Regions from separate parts of the Peribacillus sp. V2I11 genome, predicted to be linked through region 2. Evidence: a T-box and tRNA genes for the amino acid it is inferred to sense, from the RefSeq annotation. Region 2 holds a T-box; the other holds one or more tRNA genes.
The links. A T-box is a leader RNA that pairs with one kind of tRNA and senses whether it is charged. The one in region 2 lies ahead of tyrS (tyrosine--tRNA ligase), so its partner is inferred to be a tRNA-Tyr.
Positions count from the first base shown of each region.

Region 1 (6,706 bases), 2.3 Mb from region 2:
AATGCTCAAAAGATAAAGATTGACAACATTTTTAGAGTGACTCATACTAGTAGTAGCTCAAATGACAGAATATTACGAATAGTGGAGGGGTAATTATGAATAAGATTTTCGTTCCTAACGCAATCGCCACTTTAACAAGACTTTTCTACAGTTCGACTACAATGAATGAGTATTTAGCGATGAGGACCGCTCAATTCTACATTGAGGACCTGAAGTTACTGCAAGACGTGGAAGCTGTTGCCTTGGCAATTGAAAATCAAAATGCTTTCGCTTTAATGTCTAAATTTAAATTATTTGATTATAAGGCTGCTGAAGAAATTGAAATCGCACTATCCGCTGCTGGCTATACGGAAGCAGAGCTAAGTGCTATGAATATTGAAATCTAAAATCATTGGCCAATCTGTTTACGGAACGAATGGTAGAGTTAATGCTCTTTGACCCATTCGTTTTTATTTTCATCCCAAGAACAAACGTGCACTAAACTATTGCTGTTAATATACATTATTTGTACATATTTTGTGTGCGTCATAAACACAAAAAGGCTTCACACAATTAAGTGTGGAGCTCTTTGTAATGGCGATTCATCGCTATTCGCGAGAACGGTGGCCGAGGTCGAACCGGCACTCAGAGGAACACGATTTTAAGTCTGTTATAATTATTTTAATAAATTTCTATCATTAAAACCCTTTATTTTATGATATTTTGATAGTTTGATAGTTTTCGTTTGTTTTAAACAAGAAAATTAAAATGATATGGAGTCCAAAATGTAGCCATGGTTCAAACTTAATATTTCAATTCACACCCATATAAAGAAAAGTTAAATTTAATTCATTTCACTAATTTAGTTACTTCAGTATTAAGGTCCTCTTCTATTTGTATCTCTTCTTCAATAACTTCCTTTTCCTTTTGTGTTTCTGCTTCTCCTATCAATTCGTCGAAATCCTCAGAAGGCCTTGCATACTCTTCACTATCTTCATCGTATTCAAATTTTGATTGGTATACCCCAATAAATATGTAAAAATCAAATCCAGTTTCAAAACCATCTGTCTGACTAGTTAAAAAGGCAACTAATTCATCACCCTTTACAGATGGTCTATGTCCATCAGGTATGATAAAAAAGGTCTCATTTAATTCCTCTTCTGTTAAATCTGGAAACTTTTCTCCCATCCCGCTTTGTTTAGCAGTAATATATCCACCTTGCTCTAATACTGTTATCTCTTTTCCTTCTAAACTTGAATCTCCGTTTAAAACTTTATTAATTTTAAAGGATAGTTTTGTAAAGGGTTCACCCTCTCCAGTTTCTTCATCCATATATACATAATTCTCAGTAGACATAACTAATCCTTCAACAGCTAATTCTGAATCCTCTCTTAACTGTTCAACATCTTCATAATCAAAAGCAAAGGCAAGTTCAGATTCTATAACTGTTACATTGTCCATAGAAACATTTTCATTATCTGCAACAACTTCTTTTTTAGTAGAATCATTAGACTTATCGTCTTCAGCTGTTACCACAGATTTATCTTGTCCCTTATTTTGAGATTCTTCAGTTGCACCATTACATGCAGTTAGAACAGAAAATGATAACAAACAAACGAATAAAAATTTTATCTTATTCATTTTTCTTCCCCCTATTATTTATAAAGATAGTTGATGCCATTGTATTCATCTTTTCTAGGATATTGGATTCCTAAGCTATAAGCATCACTTATAGTTGCATCCATTAACTGATTATTCGTGTGATTTAAACCAAAAGCATGTCCGATTTCATGACTAATAGTTGCTTGTTGATATTTAGGTAAAGAAGTCATTAAACTTTTAGATAATTGGATTTTTGACCAATACCAGTCTTGTGCTGAAACATTAACATTTGTTTGGTTAACATAAAAAATAGTTTTTCCAATAACATTTGTTCCCGAAAGAGAGTTGACACGATAAAAATCAATAGTACTGGCACTTTTATTTGTTGTCTTCCTATAGGATGCTGGTGTTGTAATACCAGCATATTTTGTTGAATATATCCACCTATCAAATGTTTGCTATTTTTGTAGAATAAGTGCTTGCGGATGAATCTACCCAATAATACTTTGTACTTTTACCATAGTTTCCAATTCCTGAAGACATTTTGTGGCCATTGTATGTAGTATATGCATGAGCATTAACTGGAATCAGAAAAACTAGAATAATACTTAATAATAAGCCAATTCCCATTAACCACTTTCATATTTTTGTGAATTCCACTGATTATTTAACATATAAAGTATTCGATTTCTTCCTACTTTATTTCAGTTTAAATTGAATACACCTTTAAATTAGTAAGATACTAGTTAACCTTCAACGTTTTTTCGGATAACTTAAAGCTACCTTCCCGCACCTTGCTTTTTTTGAAAAAATACCCATTTTTATTATATACCTATCTATAGTTTGTACCGATTCATCTTTTTCTATAAATTATGAAAATAAAGAATATTATTTATTAACACTATTTTAGAAGAAATATCTAACTCCACTAATGTTGCAATTGATGAAGGAATAATCCAAAAAAATCCTTGTGATACATTACCTAAGTTGTGAGTAGAAAAGAAAAAAAGAATTTTTGGACTCCAAAAGAATTTTAAAAATTTATTAATAGTCAACATGAAGATTTTAGGGAAGTAACACCTACGAGAAACCAATTTACTAAACGCATTCCTACCATTTGCAAGCGAGCTGGATTAGAACCTATACGATTACATGATTTCAGACATTCTCACCCTGCTCTCTAATTGAGTTTGGAGGAGATATCACTGTCATTAAAGAACGGTTTGGTCATTCAAGTATTACAACAACTATTGATACGCACGGGCATTTGTTCCTAGACAGACAAAAAAAACTAGCAGATAAATTAAAAGGTTTTTTCTAATAAAAAAAGTAAGTGGAGTCAAAAACATTAATGAAATGTATGGAAGGCCAGCTAAGAAATGAAATCGGGGAACATCGGAATAAAGAGGTAAATGCATTATATAAAAAGTATCTCTTCTATCCAACTTGTTATGATCGAGCCTAAGGCCCTTGCCTTATAAGCAGGGGTCTTTTTTTTGTATGTGCGTGCAACCGGGCTTGAATCAACATGACTCTTTTCTGTATGTTTCTTTTGGGTCGCTTCATAAACTCAGCAACCGTTCCTTCGCTTACTTGGTGCGCTTTGGTGCGATATTTTGCCTTTGGCAAAGTCACCTGTTTTCTATTTACTCAATTTGAGTACAGACATACATTCTCTGGTGAAAAAAATGCTCAACAGATAAAGATTGACAACATTTATATGGTGACTCATACTTGTAGTAATTAAAATGACAGAAAATTAAGAATAGTGGAGGGGTAATTATGAATAAGATTTTCGTTCCTAACGCAATCGCCACTTTAACAAGACTTTTCTACAGTTCAACTACACTGAATGAGTATTTAGCGATGAGAACCGCTCAATTCTACATTGAAGACCTGAAGTTACTACAAGACGTGGAAGCTGTTGCCTTGGCAATTGAAGATCAAAATGCTTTCGCTTTAATGTCTAAATTTAAATTATTTGATTATAAGGCTGCTGAAGAAATTGAAATCGCACTATCCGCTGCTGGCTATACGGAAGCAGAACTAAATGCTATGAATATTGAAATCTGAAATGGGCAATCATTATTTTTGGAACGAATGGGAGAGTTAATGCTCTTTGACCCATTCGTTTTTCATTTCCACCGTAAGAACGAACGTTCTCTAAACTATTGCTTATTGTTTTAATGGAGAATATTTATTATGCCTCTCCCCAGAGGCCAATAACTTCATGTATCGTTTCGTATCTTCCATAGACGTATGTCATAGTGTAGATTGAAAGTGAAATGATATCCTAACACCTTTAATAATGTTTGATTCGGGATTGTATGCTCCTTGGTTTCAATTCTCCTTCATTCTTGAGTGATGAAAAATCATTGCACAATACCCCCGCACATTTTTTGTACATATTTTGTAATACGTCATAAACACAAAAAAGCTTCACACAATTAAGTGTGAAGCTTTTTGTAATAGCGATTCTTCGCTATTGATGATACCGGTGGCCGGGGTCGAACCGGCACTCCAGAGGAACACGATTTTGAGTCGTGCGCGTCTGCCAATTCCGCCACACCGGCATGTATGTTGGAGGCGGCAACCGGAATCGAACCGGTGGTAAAGGTTTTGCAGACCTCTGCCTTACCGCTTGGCTATGCCGCCAACGTTTTTGGAGCGAAAGACGGGATTCGAACCCGCGACCCCAACCTTGGCAAGGTTGTATTCTACCACTGAACTACTTTCGCATATGGCTGGGCTAGAAGGGATCGAACCTTCGCATGACGGAATCAAAATCCGTTGCCTTACCGCTTGGCTATAGCCCATTAACGTTGTATTCATTATACCATGTTTTATTAAATGGGGCGACTGATGGGAATCGAACCCACGAATGCCTGAACCACAATCAGGTGCGTTAACCACTTCGCCACAATCGCCATTATAGGATTGAAATTGGCAGGGGTAGTAGGACTCGAACCCACACTGGAGGTTTTGGAGACCTCTGTTCTACCTTTAAACTATACCCCTGTAAGAAATATGGTGGAGGGGGGCAGATTCGAACTGCCGAACCCGAAGGAGCGGATTTACAGTCCGCCGCGTTTAGCCACTTCGCTACCCCTCCGCATATGGATGAAACATGGTGCCGGCAAGAGGACTTGAACCCCCAACCTACTGATTACAAGTCAGTTGCTCTACCAGTTGAGCTACACCGGCACTACTATGGTGGCTCAGGACGGAATCGAACCGCCGACACAAGGATTTTCAGTCCTTTGCTCTACCGACTGAGCTACTGAGCCAAGCAATAAAAATGGCGGTCCCGACGGGAATCGAACCCGCGATCTCCTGCGTGACAGGCAGGCATGTTAACCGCTACACCACGGGACCATAGATTGCGGGGACAGGATTTGAACCTGCGACCTTCGGGTTATGAGCCCGACGAGCTACCGGACTGCTCCACCCCGCGACGGTAATAATGTTGCTATTATGCATCAAGTTTTCGTGTTGAGCGTTTCAGCAGAAACAACTTGATCTCGTTAAGAAATGGTGGAGGATGACGGGATCGAACCGCCGACCCTCTGCTTGTAAGGCAGATGCTCTCCCAGCTGAGCTAATCCTCCAATATGTTGACTAAATGGTGACCCGTACGGGATTCGAACCCGTGTTACCGCCGTGAAAGGGCGGTGTCTTAACCGCTTGACCAACGGGCCAGGTATAAATGGCGGAGAGCAAGGGATTTGAACCCTTGAGACAGGGTTACCCGTCTACACGATTTCCAATCGTGCTCCTTCGGCCACTCGGACAGCTCTCCAATAATGGCTCCGCAGGTAGGACTCGAACCTACGACCGTTCGGTTAACAGCCGAATGCTCTACCACTGAGCTACTGCGGAACAATATAAGCTTGGCGACGTCCTACTCTCACAGGGGGAAACCCCCAACTACCATCGGCGCTGAAGAGCTTAACTGCCGTGTTCGGAATGGGAACGGGTGTGACCTCTTCGCTATCGTCACCAAACATTGTTAACATTTTTTCAAGACATATATTATTGTAACATCTTTTCGAAAAAATGCAAGAAGAAATTTTCATTCCTTCAAAACTAGATAATAAGAAGAAGGTATTTCATTTTTTAAAAAGCGTTGGTTAAGTCCTCGATCTATTAGTATCAGTCAGCTCCACATGTCGCCACGCTTCCACCTCTGACCTATCAACCTGATCATCTTTCAGGGATCTTACTAGCTTGCGCCATGGGAAATCTCATCTTGAGGGGGGCTTCATGCTTAGATGCTTTCAGCACTTATCCCGTCCGCACGTAGCTACCCAGCTATGCCTTTGGCAAGACAACTGGTACACCAGCGGTGCGTCCATCCCGGTCCTCTCGTACTAAGGACAGCTCCTCTCAAATTTCCTGCGCCCGCGACGGATAGGGACCGAACTGTCTCACGACGTTCTGAACCCAGCTCGCGTACCGCTTTAATGGGCGAACAGCCCAACCCTTGGGACCGACTACAGCCCCAGGATGCGATGAGCCGACATCGAGGTGCCAAACCTCCCCGTCGATGTGGACTCTTGGGGGAGATAAGCCTGTTATCCCCGGGGTAGCTTTTATCCGTTGAGCGATGGCCCTTCCATGCGGAACCACCGGATCACTAAGCCCGACTTTCGTCCCTGCTCGACTTGTAGGTCTCGCAGTCAAGCTCCCTTGTGCCTTTACACTCTACGAATGATTTCCAACCATTCTGAGGGAACCTTTGGGCGCCTCCGTTACTCTTTAGGAGGCGACCGCCCCAGTCAAACTGCCCACCTGACACTGTCTCCCACCCCGATGAGGGGCGCGGGTTAGAATTTCAATACAGCCAGGGTAGTATCCCACCAACGCCTCCACCGAAGCTAGCGCTCCGGCTTCTCAGGCTCCTACCTATCCTGTACAAGCTGTACCAAAATTCAATATCAGGCTGCAGTAAAGCTCCACGGGGTCTTTCCGTCCTGTCGCGGGTAACCTGCATCTTCACAGGTACTATAATTTCACCGAGTCTCTCGTTGAGACAGTGCCCAGATCGTTACACCTTTCGTGCGGGTCGGAACTTACCCGACAAGGAATTTCGCTACCTTAGGACCGTTATAGTTACGGCCGCCGT
Region 1 is NZ_JAUSYW010000001.1:1,477,315-1,484,020, forward strand. Features, by position in the region: gene QFZ73_RS07130 (hypothetical protein) at 96-386, shown strand; gene QFZ73_RS07135 (hypothetical protein) at 829-1,620, opposite strand; gene QFZ73_RS28890 (matrixin family metalloprotease) at 1,635-2,021, opposite strand; gene QFZ73_RS07140 (hypothetical protein) at 3,364-3,654, shown strand; tRNA gene QFZ73_RS07145 (tRNA-Leu) at 4,074-4,154, opposite strand; tRNA gene QFZ73_RS07150 (tRNA-Cys) at 4,163-4,236, opposite strand; tRNA gene QFZ73_RS07155 (tRNA-Gly) at 4,245-4,319, opposite strand; tRNA gene QFZ73_RS07160 (tRNA-Gln) at 4,323-4,397, opposite strand; tRNA gene QFZ73_RS07165 (tRNA-His) at 4,433-4,508, opposite strand; tRNA gene QFZ73_RS07170 (tRNA-Trp) at 4,526-4,599, opposite strand; tRNA gene QFZ73_RS07175 (tRNA-Tyr) at 4,610-4,693, opposite strand; tRNA gene QFZ73_RS07180 (tRNA-Thr) at 4,710-4,785, opposite strand; tRNA gene QFZ73_RS07185 (tRNA-Phe) at 4,793-4,868, opposite strand; tRNA gene QFZ73_RS07190 (tRNA-Asp) at 4,881-4,956, opposite strand; tRNA gene QFZ73_RS07195 (tRNA-Met) at 4,962-5,035, opposite strand; tRNA gene QFZ73_RS07200 (tRNA-Val) at 5,114-5,189, opposite strand; tRNA gene QFZ73_RS07205 (tRNA-Glu) at 5,205-5,279, opposite strand; tRNA gene QFZ73_RS07210 (tRNA-Ser) at 5,289-5,380, opposite strand; tRNA gene QFZ73_RS07215 (tRNA-Asn) at 5,386-5,460, opposite strand; rRNA gene rrf (5S ribosomal RNA) at 5,470-5,585, opposite strand; rRNA gene QFZ73_RS07225 (23S ribosomal RNA) at 5,708-6,706, opposite strand, start outside.
Region 1: it encodes a tRNA-Tyr, which carries the amino acid that the T-box ahead of tyrS (tyrosine--tRNA ligase) is inferred to sense. The anticodon was not compared.

Region 2 (6,706 bases):
CGCGTACTGAAAGAACGCTATAAAGACAAAATCCTGATCAAAACGGGTCTGGAGGTTGACTTTATAGAGGGATATGAAAAAGAAACAAAAGAATTCCTCGACGAAATCGGAGAATTCCTTGATGATAGTATACTTTCCGTCCACTTCATCAAGCATCAAAACAGCTGGCATTGCATCGATTTCAGCGAAAATGGGTTTGGTGAGATTGCCAATGAACTAGGTTCAGTGGAATCGGTGTATGCCAAATATTACGATACACTGGAAAGATCAATAGAAACTGATTTAGGCATTTATAAACCAAAACGGATCGGGCATATTACGCTTGTCCATAAATTCCAGCATCGATATCCGCCGGCATCAAGTTTTGACGGGCGGGTTTACAAGGTTCTCGATATGATCAAGGATCAAAGGTATGAACTGGATTATAATGGGGCCGGGTTTGTAAAGCCGCTATGCGGTGAACCCTACCCTCCTGAAAGATTTGCAAAGCGTGCTTTAGATCTCGGCATTCCGCTTATTTACGGTTCCGATGCCCATCAGGCTAAAGATTTGGGTCAGGGCCATCAGGCACTGATTGCAGGGTTCAACGGTTAACTCATGTATACACTTCAGGCCGGCCGGCTAACAGTGGCTGTAGGTCTTCGGCAATGAAAAGGGTATCTTGCAGAAAACGTCCGACTTCATTGGCATAAATATTCGTGTAATAGGCTTCCTGCGGGAAGACATGAAGCACATCCATCGCATAATGGGTATGCAGGACAGGGGCCGTCAATAAACCCTTCAATTGCAGCAGATACATGGGTACGGAGACCTGCTGGAAACTCCTGCTCTTGATTCCTTGTTCCAAAACATATTGAAAATAAGACTTTTCCTTTGTAAAATAAGTCGAATGAATTTCGCGGTTTAAATTGGAATCGAGTGATGATTCCCCATATATGAACCGTGCAGCAAGGAAGTTTTCCCTCTGGAAAGCGAGAATTTCCTTTACAAGATTCATCAAGCAATGCTGTGGGCCTTTAAGTTCCAGCAGTGTCATGTTCGTATCAAGGACCAGGATATATTCTTCTAAATAGGAAGTGAAACAGAATTCCAGCAACCCCTGCTTATTCTTGAAATAGTAGGCAATATTTGCAGCGTTCACTTTCGCTTTATTCGCAATATCCCGTATGGATGTAGCATGATAGCCTTTTAAATGAAATAAATGCAAGGCAGCTTCCACAATGGCTTGTTTCGTTGGCGTCTGGCGATTCATTCAGGCAATCCCTCGCTTTCTTTGAGACAAGTCTTGTGGACTACTTCTTCACGGAAGAGCCTGAATCCTTTAGTAAGTTCTCGACAATTTCCCAACAATAAAGCATCATGATTAGAAAGTGCTGTAAAAATATGCGGAAGACAGGTGAACGCTTTTGTTTAATGTCGAAATGTATCAAGGGAAAAAAGAAAAAAACTATGAACTGGTCCAAAAACAACTGCTTGCCTTAATCGAAGATGAAACGAATCGGATAGCAAATTTAGGCAATGCGGCAGCTTTACTTAATCAGTTCCTCGATGAGATTAACTGGGTCGGCTTTTATTTATACGAAGAAGGCCAATTAATACTGGGACCCTTCCAGGGCCTTCCAGCCTGTGTCCGCATTCCAATGGGCAAGGGCGTATGCGGAACTTCAGCGGCAACTGAAAAAACCCTGCGCATAGAGGATGTCCATCAATTCCCTGGACATATCGCCTGCGATGCGGCATCAAGATCTGAAATTGTCATACCGCTCATGAAGGATGGAAAATTGTACGGTGTCCTCGATATCGACAGCCCGGTTACGGACCGTTTTGATGAAATGGATCAGCAAGGACTTGAGAAGTTCGCTGAAATCCTTTCCAACCATCTATAAAATTTAAAGGGAGCGGCAATCCTTGCCTGCTCCCTTTTCCATTCCAGGACCGGATACATGTACATGTATCCGGTCCTTTCCTGAATTCTTCGCAATATATTACGCCTCATCAGCCCTTTTGACATTTTTAGGGAACCTTCTGATATTTCACTTTGAAATGATGCAAAAGAAACAGAATTGAACCACACCCATGGCAGGGGCTCACAAGAAATGTCGGAAACCATCCATTAAAGCTTACAATAGAACCCCCCTAAAAATTGTATTTTTAAAATATATTGTATTTCCTCGCTTCGATTCTCTTTATCTATTCCTTAATTAATCACAACTGTCCTTGACTCATTGAGCAGAATATTATACAATACTCCTTGTGTAAAATATTGCAGCCTATGTGACAGCCTTTATGTTCTCATTTTGTTCCTCAATACAGAGGTGTATCTCGTAACTCTCTGCTGCTAGGGCGAAGGTACATGAAAACAAAATGGTCATGATCGTACATTCACACGGTTTTTATTTTACCAAAATAAAAACATTTAAAGGAGGAGTCATCCTATGGCTCGTTATACTGGCCCAAGCTGGAAACTATCCCGCCGTTTAGGAATTTCCCTAACAGGTACTGGTAAAGAATTAGAAAAACGCCCTTATGCTCCAGGACAACATGGTCCTAACCAACGTAGAAAAATTTCTGAATACGGAATGCAACTACAAGAGAAACAAAAACTTCGTCACATGTACGGAATCACTGAACGTCAATTCCGTTCAATGTTCGACCGCGCTGGCAAACTTAAAGGTGTTCATGGTGAAAACTTCATGATTCTTCTTGAATCACGTCTTGACAACCTAGTTTACCGTCTTGGTTTAGCTCGTACACGTCGTCAAGCACGTCAACTTGTTAACCACGGTCACATCACTGTAGACGGAAGCCGCGTAGACATTCCATCTTACAAAGTGTCTCTTGGACAAACAATCGCAGTTCGTGAAAAATCACGTAACTTCTCAATCATCAAAGAATCAGTTGAAGCAACTAACTTCGTTCCTGATTTCCTTACTTTCGATGCTGAGAAATTAGAAGGTACTTTCACTCGTTTACCAGAACGTTCTGAATTGCCTGCTGAAATTAACGAAGCTCTTATCGTTGAGTTCTACTCTCGTTAATAACTTCAAAAACCCCATCCTTGGATGGGGTTTTTTTTGCACCTAAACACCCTTGCATGACAAAGCCCGGCTGGGATTCAGCCGGGCTTTGAACGATCATTTCACTAATGTGTATTTCTTCTTGCCGCGACGAACGAGGATGAACTCCCCTTCAATCTTGGCAGCTTCCGTCACTATATATTGCAGATCAGTCACTTTCTCCCCATTTATGGAGATTGCCCCATTCTGAATATCTTCACGGGCTTGACGCTTTGATGGCGAAATTTTCGCTTCAACGATCAAATCGACCAAACTGATATCCTCCTTGCTTTCACGTTCGAAGCTAGGGACATCTTTAAAGCCCAATTTGATTTCCGCTGCACTTAAATTCTTCACTTCACCGCTGAATAGGGCGGCAGAGATTTTGATTGCTTGGTCAAGAGCTTCCTGACCATGAATCAATCGGGTCATTTCTTCCCCTAAAGCTTTTTGCGCTTTACGCAAATGCGGTTCGGACTGTACGGATTGCTCTAACTCTTCAATCACTTCACGAGATAGGAATGTGAAGAATTTCAGGTATTTCACGACATCAGCATCGGCTGTATTGATCCAGAATTGGTAAAATTCATACGGAGTCGTCTTTTCCGGGTCAAGCCAAATCGCTCCGCCTTCCGTTTTACCGAATTTCGTTCCATCCGCTTTCGTCACGAGCGGGATCGTCATACCGAATGCTTTAGCACTCTCGTCATTGGATTTCCTGATCATTTCAAGGCCGGTCGTAATGTTGCCCCATTGATCACTGCCGCCTATTTGCAATTTACAGTCGTAATTGCTGTATAAATGACCGAAATCAATTCCTTGTAAGATCGTGTACGCAAATTCAGTGAAGGAAATTCCCGTATCCAAGCGGGAAGCAACCGTATCTTTTGCCAGCATGTAGTTAATGCCGATGTATTTCCCGTAATCACGCAGGAACGTAACCATATCGATTTTGCCTATCCAGTCATAGTTATTGACCATGACCGCACCATTTTCACCGTCGAATTCAAAGATATGGGATAGCTGCCCTTTTATGCAGTCTGCATTATAAAGCACTTTTTCCAGCGTTTGCAGCTGGCGTTCCTCTTTTTTACCGCTTGGATCACCGATAAGTCCAGTCGCACCGCCTACCAGCACAAGGGGACGATGACCGTGCTGCTGGAAACGGCGCAATGTCAAGAATGGCAAAAGATGTCCGATGTGCATACTATCCGCAGTTGGATCTACACCACAGTATAAAGAAATTTTCTCTTTTTCTAAAAGGTCCTTAAAACCCTCTTCATCCGTTTGTTGATAAATAATCCCTCTCCACTCGAGGTCTTTAAGCAATTCCATTAAAAATTCCTCCTCCATCTTAGAAAAAAACCGCAAAAAGCACACAAAAACGCCCCTTCATAAATATGAAGGGACGAATGAATTCGCGGTACCACCCAACTTGAGGACATAATATGCCCTCCGCTCAAGACGAATAACGGCCGTCAACCGTTTCCTGCTACTAATCACATTTCACAGCAAATGCTCAAGGAAGTAATTCATCATACCATTTGTACCGGTTTCCACTAACCACCGGCTCTCTGAAACAGGGATAGTCTGACTACTGGATCCTATCATCGCGATCATTTAATCATTTTATTATTGTTAATAAACTTTTATCATACATAAGAATCATTGTCAACATCACCCTTACAGATTCTAGAAAAATAAGAAAGATGCCCTTTCCCCTATCTGTTATATGCTATAATATATGTGATTTCAGGGGGTATGATACGATGAATAATAATCAAAAAGATAGATTTCTAACAGTCTGGAAGCAGCTGACCCGTTTTTTTCAAAATGAAAAAACACAAAAGAACGCGCGCGTTACATACCAAGTCATTTGGAATTTAACGCTGATCCTCATTATTGTCGGGATTCTAGGATTCTCATTCGCCGGCGGCGTCGGGGCCGGCTATTTCGCTGCCCTCGTCAATGATGAGCCGGTACGCTCAAAAGAAGATTTGAAAAAAGACATTTACAATTATGAAGAGACCTCTGAAGTATACTTTGCTGATAACGTATACTTGGGCAAGCTTAAGAGTGACCTTGAGCGTGAAGAAGTGTCCATCGATAAAGTTTCCGAGCATCTAAAAAATGCAGTCATCGCTACAGAGGATGAATATTTTTATGAGCATGACGGGGTTGTCCCGAAAGCCATCCTGCGTGCCGTTTACCAGGAATTTTCGAATGCAACCGTCCAATCGGGAGGAAGTACATTAACACAGCAGCTCATTAAAAACCAGGTCCTGACCAACGAAGTATCATTTGAACGGAAAGCAAAAGAAATCCTTCTTGCGCTCCGGGTCGAAAAGTTCTTTGAAAAAGAAGAGATTTTGGAAACCTACTTAAACGTCTCCACTTTGGGACGAAACTCTTCAGGCCGTAACATCGCTGGTGTCGAGTCCGCCGCTGAAGGTATTTTTGGCGTGGAGGCCAAAGATCTGACACTGCCCCAATCAGCCTTTATCGCTGGATTGCCACAAAGCCCTTTCGGTTATACACCATATACCCAGAAAGGAAAACTGAAAGAAAATCAAGAGCCCGGCATCAACCGGATGAAAACCGTTTTAAAGCGGATGCATAGTAACGGATACATAACAAAAGAAGAATATGATAAAGCAAACGCATACGATATAACAAAAGACTTTATCGGTAAAACGGAGATGCCATCCGAGAAATATCCATGGCTCACCTATGAAATCGAAAAACGCTCCATCGAAATCCTATCTGTCAGTCTCGCAAAAGAAGATGGATATGAAGAGAAAGATTTAAAGAATGATGATTTAAAAGATCAATATCTAGCACTTGCCGACCGTAAGCTGCGTCAAAACGGCTATCAGATTTATACGACAATCAATAAAAAGATTTATGACAAGATGCAGGAAGTAACGAAAAACTATCCGAATTACGGCTACGATAAAACGGCACAGGTCGTCGATCCGGATACGAAAGAAATGAAAACGGTAAGTGAGCCCGTTGAAGCCGGGGCCATTCTAATCGAAAATAAAACAGGAAAAATCATCAGTTTCGTAGGGGGCCGTGATTTCAAGCGGGAGCAGACGAACCATGCAACCGCATCACTGCGATCGAATGGATCAACGATGAAGCCGCTGCTCGTATATGGACCAGGGATCGAGTTAGGAAAGATCTCACCCGGAAGCGTATCGGCCAACGTACCCATTTCCATTCCAGCAGGAACAATGTGGCGTCCAGGGAACTATGGGGGCGGAAGCTATACGGGAGTAACGACAGCCCGTGAGGCCCTGAAGAATTCCTATAATATCCCGGCAGCGCTCTTTTACATGAAAATAATCAACCAAGGTCCAGCTTCCTATTTGGAAAAAATGGGCTTTACAACAGTGACGAAAGAGGATTACTCTAATCCTTCCATGTCATTGGGAGCTATGTCAAAAGGTGTAACCGTTGAAGAAAACGTCAATGCTTTTGGTACATTTGCCAATTCAGGGGAGTTCGTCGATGCCTATATGATCGATAAAATCGTATCGAAAGATGGCGAGGTCATCTATGAACATAAAGCGAAACCAGTGGAAGTATTTTCTCCGCAGGCCGCTTACCTGACGCTTGATATGATGCGGGATGTCGTAAACAGCGGG
Region 2 is NZ_JAUSYW010000001.1:3,770,864-3,777,569, reverse strand. Features, by position in the region: gene hisJ (histidinol-phosphatase HisJ) at 1-594, shown strand, start outside; gene refZ (forespore capture DNA-binding protein RefZ) at 596-1,252, opposite strand; gene QFZ73_RS18460 (GAF domain-containing protein) at 1,407-1,886, shown strand; gene rpsD (30S ribosomal protein S4) at 2,436-3,038, shown strand; gene tyrS (tyrosine--tRNA ligase) at 3,135-4,391, opposite strand; T-box leader at 4,458-4,676, opposite strand; gene QFZ73_RS18445 (transglycosylase domain-containing protein) at 4,826-6,706, shown strand, end outside.